3 regions of the Mesorhizobium sp. AR10 genome follow, and region 2 is predicted to be linked to each of the others. Evidence: predicted binding sites of a transcription regulator. Region 2 holds the regulator's gene; each other region holds the start of a gene.
What was found. Region 2 encodes LexA, which represses DNA repair genes until DNA is damaged. Its sites were predicted from a motif close to TGTTCNNNNTGTGTTCNG; they were not measured.
Positions count from the first base shown of each region.

Region 1: the regulator LexA is predicted to act here: its motif matches at 1,409-1,426, upstream of dinB (DNA polymerase IV).
Region 3: the regulator LexA is predicted to act here: its motif matches at 1,321-1,338, upstream of LHFGNBLO_RS19510 (ATP-dependent helicase).

Region 1 covers NZ_CP080524.1:5,074,877-5,078,151, reverse strand. Annotated here, with positions in the region: gene dinB (DNA polymerase IV) at 100-1,347, opposite strand; gene LHFGNBLO_RS28335 (YkvA family protein) at 1,520-1,933, shown strand; gene LHFGNBLO_RS28330 (alpha/beta fold hydrolase) at 1,981-2,802, opposite strand; gene LHFGNBLO_RS28325 (MarR family winged helix-turn-helix transcriptional regulator) at 3,100-3,275, shown strand, end outside.
Region 2 covers NZ_CP080524.1:4,195,160-4,198,434, reverse strand. Annotated here, with positions in the region: partial or broken gene LHFGNBLO_RS23855 (ComEC/Rec2 family competence protein) at 1-1,219, shown strand, start outside; gene lexA (transcriptional repressor LexA) at 1,213-1,950, opposite strand; gene kynU (kynureninase) at 2,423-3,275, shown strand, end outside.
Region 3 covers NZ_CP080524.1:3,320,530-3,323,804, forward strand. Annotated here, with positions in the region: gene LHFGNBLO_RS19510 (ATP-dependent helicase) at 1-1,280, opposite strand, end outside; gene LHFGNBLO_RS19515 (flavin-containing monooxygenase) at 1,422-2,705, opposite strand; gene LHFGNBLO_RS19520 (helix-turn-helix transcriptional regulator) at 2,849-3,275, opposite strand, start outside.

The DNA.
Region 1 (3,275 bases), 880 kb from region 2:
ATCGTTTCTCCTATGATTAGCGATTTGTACTCCTAGGACGAGCGGGACTCGGCCAATCCGACACGAGTGGCGAATTTTTTGAAAGCGTGTCCGCAGACCTCACAGCTCTTTCTCCGCCAATTCCCGGAACGCGTCGGGCACCGAACGCGCCGCTTCCAGCGCCACCGCGCCGTAGCCGACGGCGTCCTTGCCGAAGCGCTGGCGGATCTTGTCGACGGCGCGGTCGGCGCCAAACCGCGCCAGGCCCTTTTTGGTGCCGGGCCTCCGCTTGTCGTCGTCGAGACCGAGCGGCAATTCCAGCTGCAGCTCGGCACTTTCCTCGAGCTGCGACACCGAAATCGCCAGCAGCGATATGGTCTTCTCGCCCGGGTGCGCGGCAAGCACGCCGCGCACCAGATCCTCGGCGATCTCGGCCAGCATCGCGGTGGCCGAAATCGGCTGGTCTGATGTCACCGAGCGCGTCACCGCGCGAAGGTCGGCGAAGCGCACGCGCACCGTCACCGTGCGGCCGGGCCGCGCCTTGGCCCGCAGCCGGCTGGCGACGCGGTCGGCCAGATGCAGCAGCACCGGCACGAAGATTTTTTCTTCGGCCGGTTTCCTGCCAAGCGCCGACTGGGCGCCGGCCGAGTGCGCCCGGCGATGTGTCACCAGCTTTCGCGGGTCGCGGTTCCACGCCAACGCGGCGAGCTTTTCGCCGGCGGCCGGACCCAGCAGCCGCTGCAGCGCCCCGCTGTGCGTCTTCGCCAATTGCCCAATGGTCTCGACGCCGATCTCGGCCAGCCGCGCCTTGGTCGCCGGTCCGACGCCCCACATCAGCCCGACCGGCAAATCGTGCAGGAAGGCGAGCTCGCCGGCGGGATCGACCACCACCAGCCCGTCGGGTTTTGCCACTTGCGAGGCGATCTTGGCCAGATGCTTGGTGCGCGCCACGCCGATCGAGATCGGCAGGCCGAGTTCCGCCCGCACACGGCGCCGCACCGTGGCGGCGATCTCTTCCGGCGAACCGAACAGATGCGTGCAGCCGGCGACGTCGGCAAAAGCCTCGTCGATGGAAATCCGCTCGACCAAAGGCGTGAAATCGGCGAGCACTTTTATGGCGGCGTCGCCGAGCCGCTGGTAGTCACTGAAATGACCGCCGACGAAGAGCAGCTGCGGGCAGAGTTCGCGGGCCTTGCGCCCAGGCATGCCGCCACGCACGCCGAAACCCCTGGCTTCGTAGGAGGCTGCCAGCACCACACCGCCGCCGACGGCAATCGGTTTGCCGCGCAAGGATGGATCGAGCAACTGCTCGACCGAAGCGTAAAAGGCGTCGAGATCCGCATGCAGGATGGTAGCGCTGGTTTCCATCCGACCGTTCGCCTTTGCGGCGTTGCAGCATGAGCCGCGTCTGTTTTGAAGGGGCAGTTTTGCGAACAAATAGAGAACAAACAGGACTCGTTGTCAAGCAGGCGATCCAGCGATACGCAGCCCGTTTGAAATTCCGGGGATGGTCGGCTATTGCCGAACTGCATCCCGTTCGATGAAGCGCGGGCGTTGCAGACCGACGGCAGTTTGGGCAGTGCTTTCCTCTCTCAAGACTTGGGCGCGCGGCATCAAGCGCGACGTGGTTGCGCTCTGGATCGCAGCCCGGGATCCGCGCGTGCCCTGGTATGCAAAATTTGCTGCCGGCGCCGTTGCCGCTTATGCGCTGAGCCCGATCGACCTGATACCGGATTTCATTCCGGTGCTCGGCTACCTCGATGACCTCATCATCGTGCCGCTCGGCATCCTGCTTGTGGTCAAGCTCATCCCCGCATCGCTGATGGACGAATTCCGGCAAGAGGCGATCCAGCGCGAGGCTCGACCGAAGAGCTATCTCGGCATGGCCGCGATAGCACTCATCTGGCTGGCGTTGGCTGCCTGGTTGGCCTGGCTGTTCTGGCCCCGTCGCTAGAACACCGGGAATGACGCCGCGCGCCCAGACGCGCGGCGCCTGGGTCATCAGCCCTTGATGAAGGTGAGGAGGTCGGCGTTCACCTCATCCTTCTGGGTGGTGCACAGGCCGTGCGAACCGCCCTTGTAGACCTTCAGCGTCGCGCCCTTGACCAGCTTCGCCGACAGCAGCGCCGAGTCGGCGATCGGCACGATCTGGTCGTCGTCGCCATGCAGGATCAGGGTCGGCTTGTCGAACTTCTTCAAATCCTCGGTCTGGTCGGTCTCCGAAAATGCCTTGATGCAGAAATAGCTGGCGGGCATGCCGGCCATCATGCCTTGCAGCCAGAAGGCATCGCGCACGCCTTCCGAAACTTTCGCGCCGGGCCGGTTGTAGCCGTAGAACGGCATGGTCAAATCCCTGAAGAACTGCGAGCGGTCGCTCAGCACGCCCGTGCGGATGCCGTCGAAGACATCGATCGGCAAACCGCCGGGATTGGCCGCCGTCTTCAGCATCAGCGGCGGAACCGCGCCGATCAGAACCGCCTTTGCCACCCGCCCGGTGCCGTGGCGGCCGATATAGCGGGCGACTTCGCCGCCGCCGGTGGAATGGCCGACATGGATGGCGTCCTTGAGGTCGAGTTGCTGCACCAGTTCGGCGAGGTCATCGGCATAAGTGTCCATGTCGTTGCCATGCCATGGCTGGCTCGACCGGCCGTGGCCGCGGCGGTCATGGGCGATGACGCGGTAGCCATGCGAGGCCAGGAAGAACATCTGGTCTTCGAAGGCATCGCTGCTCAACGGCCAGCCATGACTGAAGACGACCGGCTGACCCGCTCCCCAGTCCTTGTAGTAGATTTCGGTTCCGTCCTTGGTGGTGATGGTGCTCATGGTCCTTGCTCCTTGCTGATGAGAGGTTGCGGAACCGCCGGTCGCGGCGGTCGAGCCGAGTGCGGCAATCAACGGCAGCGTCGCCAAACCGGCGAGCATGACCTGCCGCCGCGAGATGGTGCCGGTGGGTCGAGGTTGATCGGACGAGGTGACGGGCAGGGCTTCCTCCTGTGTGGTCGTCTTGTTTTTATCGCACGATTAGATCGTGCGCGATATAAAATGCCGCTGCACCGATGTCAAGCGCTTGCGATAAGATCGCGCACGATATATATTCACGAACGCTTGATGAGGTTCAGCATGGCCGCCCAGAAAACTCCGCCGAAATCCGATGCCCAGGATCAGGACGACGCGTTGCGACTGAGCGAGTTCCTGTGTTTCGCGGTCTATTCCGCCAGCCATGCCTTCAATCGCGTCTACAAGCCGCTGCTGGACGAACTCGGGCTGACTTATCCGCAATATCTGGCGATGGTCCT
Region 2 (3,275 bases):
CTGTTCGACCGTGCCGCGCTCACCATGCGCAATCTGGCGATCTCGGCCATCGCCGTTATCCTGGTGTCGCCGCACGAGGTGGTCGGCCCGAGCTTCCAGATGTCGTTCGCCGCGACCGCAGCCCTCGTCGGCGCCTATGCCGGCTGGTCAGACTATCGCGCTGGCAAGGCCACCGCGCCGCCACCGCGACGCTCGCCGCTCGGCTTTGTCACACGAAAATTCGTGCAGGGGATGGGCGGTCTGGCAATGACCTCCATCATCGCCGCAAGCGCCACCGCGCTTTTCGCCATCTGGCATTTTCAGCGTGTGTCGCCGCTCAGCCTGTTCGCCAACCTGGCCATCATGCCGATCGTTTCGCTCGTCGTCATGCCGTTCGCCGTTCTCAGTGCCCTGGCGATGCCGTTCGGCGCCGATGGGCCTTTCCTCTATGTGATGGGCAAGGGGCTGACCGCGATGATCGCAATATCGGGGTGGATCTCCGCGCGGTCGCCGGTCGATGCGGTCGGACTGATTTCGCTGCAATCGGTGCTGCTGACGACGATCGCCCTGATCATCGCCACCATGGCGACGACATGGCTTAGGCTTGCGGCACTTCCCTTCGCCATCGCCGGACTGCTGACGATTTCCGAGACACGTACGCCCGACGTGCTGATTTCGGAGGACGCCCATCTGGTGGCGCTGCCGATCGGCGGCGGTGAACTTGCCGTCAACCGGGTTCGTTCGAACGAATTCACCACCGACAACTGGAAACATGCGCTGACGTCGGCAACCATTGTCGAGCCGGAGACGTTCGAAAGAGGAGACGCGCAGTTCGACATCGCCGACCCGGCCGGCTTGCCGCTGGGGTCGCCATTCTATTGCAAGGCCGGACTATGCCTCGCCCGGCATCCATCCGGTGCGATCGTTGCGTATGTCGAAGACCGCAAGGACGCATGGAAAGCCTGTTCTTTCGCGACCCTGATCATCATCAATGACGCTACCGCCTACGACCCTTGCCGCAATCCGCTGGTCCTCATCGTCAACAAGCGGCAGCTTGCCCGTTCGGGCAGCGCCGCCGTCTTCTTCGACCCGCAATCGGCAATCGGCCCGGCAGAGATCGACTTTCGCCGTCGAGAAGCCATATCGGCCCTGGCACGTCCAACGAAAGTTCTCGCGCGAGGCGAGAGGCCTGCCGCCCTACCAAAAGCCCGAGAGATCAGTCGTCCAGCCGGCTCAATAGCGCCGGATCAGCCCGACGAGCTTGCCTTGCACCTTGACCCGGTCCGGACCAAAAATGCGGGTTTCATAGGCCGGGTTGGCGGCCTCAAGGGCAATCGAGGCGCCCTTGCGGCGGAACCGCTTCAATGTCGCTTCCTCATCGTCGACCAGCGCCACGATGATCTCGCCGGGGCTTGCCGTGTCGGCGTTGCGGATAATGACCGTGTCGCCATCGAAAATGCCGGCCTCGATCATCGAATCGCCCTTCACCTCCAGCGCATAGTGCTCGCCGCCCATGATCATGTCCGGCGGCACCGAGATCGAATGCGTTTGGTGCTGGATGGCGTCGATCGGCACGCCGGCTGCAATCCGTCCCATCACCGGGATGGACACTGCGGCAACCACATCGTCGTCATTGCCGGCCGAAGGCATGCGCGACGGCGCCGGCTTGATTTGCCGCCCCAGGCCGCCCTGCCCAAGACTGCCCTGAATGACGCTTGGCGAGAATTTGCGCGCTGCGTTGAGACCGGGCGCAATCGAGTCCGGTAGGCGCAGCACTTCCAGGGCGCGCGCGCGATTGGGTAGCCGACGAATGAAGCCGCGTTCTTCCAGCGCCGTGATCAGCCGATGGATTCCCGACTTGGAGGCTAAGTCGAGCGCTTCCTTCATCTCGTCGAACGAGGGCGGAATGCCGCTTTCCTTCAGCCGCTCATGGATGAACATCAGAAGTTCATGTTGCTTGCGCGTCAGCATGGCGGCCCCCAGGAGATTGAAACCAGAATCAGAAAAACAAACCCAGAACAAACACTATCTGTTCCAGTTGTGTTCCGCAACCGTTTAAAGTTTAATGAATAAGTTAGGGTAGCGGAAACCATCGGGCGCTCGAACAACGCCTCCATCCCCCACCGCCTCTCATTGCAATGGGCCTGATCTCATTGAATTCGTTTATGTTTACGCGATACATGCTATTTGCAGGCGTGGATTGGTACAGTCGGCCAGCCGGCAAAAGAAGCCAATATCCGTCACACCTTGATCAAACTCTCGTCTGATCTCCCGTGAACGAAACGAAGCCAAAACGCCAACGATTGGTTAACCATGTCGGTGTTGGCGCATTCGAGGGGAGAGCCGTACGCGATCTGGAAATTCGCGTCTGTCGCGGGCTTTTCTAAAGGTTGGCTCTCTGGCACACCGGAAACCGTTTTCGACCAACCAAGGAAGACTGAACATGGTGGGAATTCCCGATCTCGCGGCGATCGAGGCGATGGATGCCGCAGATCCCCTGCGCGCCATGCGCGACCGCTTTGTCCTGCCGCAAGGGGTGGTCTATCTCGACGGCAACTCGCTGGGGGCTGCTTCGCATGCCGCTTTCGATGAATTGCGCAAGGCTGCGACCGAAGAATGGGCGCACGATCTCATCCGCGCCTGGAACACGGCCGGCTGGTTCGACATGCCGCTTGAGCTCGGCGACCAACTCGGGCGCCTGATCGGCGCCGCGGCTGGGCTGACAGTGGTCTGCGACACGACGTCGATCAACATCTACAAGGTACTGCACGCCGCCATGGCAATGCGGCCGGGGCGGTCAATCATCGTCGCCGAGGGCGACAGCTTTCCGACCGACCTTTACATGGCCGAAGGTGTGGTCTCGACCCGAGAAGGCACTGTGCTGCGCCTCGCCGGCGTCGACGCGCCTGATATCGAGAAGCTGATCGACGAACGCGTCGCCGTGGTGCTGGTCAACCACGTCAACTACAAGTCGGGCGAATTGCGCGACATGATGGCGCTGACGCGCAGAGCCCATGAGGCCGGCGCGCTGATCGTCTGGGATCTCTGCCATACTGCAGGTGCCATGCCGGTCGAACTGGACAAGGCGAATGCCGATTTCGCCGTCGGCTGTACCTACAAATACCTCAACGGCGGCCCGGGTGCTCCTGCCTTCATCTACGCGGCGGAGCGCCATCTTGCCGATATCACCCAGCCGCTCAGCGGCTGGTGGGGCCATGCACGGCCCTTCGCCTTCGAGCAAGGCTACGCGGCCGGCATCGGCATCCGCCGGTTTCTGTGCGGCACCCAGCCCGTCC
Region 3 (3,275 bases), 870 kb from region 2:
TCCTCGGAATCCCAGGCGGCATGGACATGCACCTTCTCGTCGTCCTCGGCGATCTTTTCGGTGAACAGCGTCTTGCCGAAGCGGCCCTCATTGTGGGCGATGAGGTGTGAGGCGGTGCCGAGGATATGCGCGGTGGAGCGGTAGTTGCGCTCCAGCCGGATGATGGTGGCGCCGGGGAAATCCTTGTCGAAGCGCAGGATGTTGTCGACCTCGGCGCCACGCCAGCCATAGATCGACTGGTCGTCGTCGCCGACGCAGCAAATGTTTACAGTGGACAGGCGCGGGTTTCCCTCCCCCTTGAGGGGAGGGTGGCCGGGCGCAGCCCGGCCGGGTGGGGTCCTCGCGGCAGTGCTCGACGCCAAGGTGTTTGATGACTGGGCGGTTCCTTCTGAGGCGACCCCCTCCGCCCGCTTTGCGGGCACCTCCCCCTCAAGGGGGGAGGATTGCGGCCTTTGCGCCAGCAGGCGCAGCCACATGTATTGGGCGGTGTTGGTGTCCTGGTACTCGTCGACGAGGATGTATTTGAAGCGCCTGTGATACTCCTTCAGCACATCCGGATTGGCGCGGAAGATGCGGATCGGATGGCACAAAAGGTCGCCGAAGTCGCAGGCGTTCAGCGTCTGCAGTCGCGCCTGATAGGCCTTGTAGAGCTCGCGGCCCTTGCCATTGGCGAAAGCGCGGGCGTCGCCCTCGGGAATATCGGCGGGGCCAAGCCCCTTGTTCTTCCAGCCGTCGATCATCTGAGCGAACTGCTTGGCCGGCCAGCGCTTGTCGTCCAGCCCTTCGGCCTGGATGAGCTGCTTGATCAGGCGCACGACATCGTCGGTGTCGAGGATGGTGAAATCGGATCTGAGCCCGGCAAGCTCGGCGTGCCGGCGCAGCAGCTTGACGCCGATCGAGTGGAAGGTGCCGAGCCACGGCATACCCTCGACCGCTTCGCCGACCAGCAGGCCGATACGCTGCTTCATCTCGCGCGCCGCCTTGTTGGTGAAGGTGACGGCGAGGATCTGCGAGGGGAAGGCCTTGCCGGTGGCGAGGATGTGGGCGATGCGGGTGGTCAGCACACGCGTCTTGCCGGTGCCGGCGCCGGCCAGCACAAGAACCGGGCCCTCCGTTGTTTCAACGGCTAGCCGCTGCTCGGGGTTGAGGCCATTCAGATAGTCGGGCGCATTGTTGTGGCCGCTGCGGGCAGCCATGGCGCGCGCGGCAATGCCCGACGGGGCCATGGGCCGCGCATTCGGTTCGTCAAAAAAGGGCATGTCTTCCGAAAAGCCGGACATCGCCCCCGAATGTAGTGATTCGGGAGCGAAAGGCCAGAAGTGTCTACGTTTTGTTCCGGTTTGGAAGCCAGATTGCCGGTCGCCGTGCGAATATTATCGCCCCGGCGCTCGGCAATCCGCGCAAAAGCGCTCTTGTGGGGCTCACCCCGCTGCTGCCTGCATCCGCTCGCTGATCTTGTCGACCACATAGCCGGCATCGCGTGCCGCGCCATGGATCATCGTGGACGACGTCGAGTGCTGGAAATGCAGGCCGCAGACATAGAGGCCAGGTTCGCCTTCCACGGCGCCGCGATACTGCTTCACCCGGCCGGCTTCGTCGAAGATCGGCAGCTTGATCCAATCCAGCCCGGCCCGGAAACCGGTGCACCAGATGACGTTGGAAACGTCGAGAAGCTGGCCGTCGTCGAGCAGCGGTTTGCCGTCGCGGACACCGGCGACGCGGGGGACGCGGTGGACGCCTGCAGCATCCAGATGCTGAGGTTTGACCCGGACCAGCGGCAGGCCATGGGACAGCTGCCCCGGCTTGGCCTTGCGGCCCATGGGTGTGTCGACCGTGAGCAATCGATGGAAAACGATGCGGAAGACGACAGGCAGAACCAGGCGCATGGCAAAATAGCCGTTGTAGGCGACCGGGATGTTGCCGGGGTGCCGGCCAGCCAGCCAGACCTGGTGCGTGGACGCGAGATCCATGGCGATTTCCGCGCCGGAATTGCTGGCGCCCACCAGCAGCACGCTGCCCGCATTGAGCTGCTCAGGGTTTTTGTAGGCGCCCGCATGCAATTGCCGGATCGACGGATCGAGCAAGGCGGCGAAATCCGGAATCTTCGGCTTCTGGTAGCTCGAGGCCGCGGCTACGACGTGATTGGCGATGTAACGGGTTTGACCTGCAGTGACGATGTATCGGTGGCCGGAACGGGTCACCTCATCGACTTTGACGCCGGTGCGTACCGGCAGGGAGAATTTCTTCGCATAGGCCTCCAGATAGTCGGCCATGTCGTCCTTGCTCGGGAACGAATAGCGGTCGGCAGGGAAGGGCAGGCCGACCAGCCCGTCAAAACGCGCGGGCGTGAACAGGCGCAGCGAATCCCAGCGCGAACGCCAGATGTCGCCGACGCGTTCGCGAGCCTCCAGGACGACAAACTTCACACCCTTGCGGGCGAGATGGTAGCCGACGGACAGGCCATTCTGGCCGGCGCCGATGACGACGACATCGACGTGCTCTTCCCTGAGCGCGGGCCGCGTTTCGTCACCTGATGGCGCATGGCTGCCCAATGCCTGCAGCGTACCGGCCTCAAGTGTCATGAATGCGGCTCCCTGTTCCAGCAACGCGCCGGCGCGCGCCCTGGTCTCGGTGATGTCGACGCGGCGGCTGTGCGGGTTCACTGCGTGGCTTGAAGTCGGGCGAGGTATCGAAGTCGGGTTCATGATCGCTCCATGAGGTTTTTGATCAGCCATGGAGCAAAAATAGCGATCCGGTGCGGCGGCGCTTCGGGGAGATACCCCATGAGACAAAAGAAGCGGCATGGGGATTTCCCCCCATGCCCCACGCGATCTTTCGGATCGTCGCCTCAGAGGAGGCCGTTCTGGAAGGCGTAAGCGGTCGCTGCAGCGCGCGAGTTTACCGCCAGCTTGTCGAATATGTTGCTGACATGCCGGTCGACGGTCTTTTCGCTGAGGCCGAGGTCGGTCGCGATCAGCTTGTTGGTCTTGCCGGTGGCGACGAGGCCAAGGACTTCGATCTCGCGCCGCGTCAGGCCATGCGGGCGCGCGTTGGTCGGCCCGATCAGCGCGGTGACGCGGGCGAGGTCGGGCGCGGCGCCAAGTGCGGTGAAAACCGCCCGGGCGGCATCGAATTCAAGCTCGGCGCTGTCCTCGTCGCCAAGCATGCGACAGGCCTGGCCGGCCAGCACGCGCAGACGCGCCTCGAGATAGGGTGCGCCGGCGCGCTGCCAGGTCGTCAGCGCGGCACGGAAATGGCCAAGCGCCGTCGCGGCA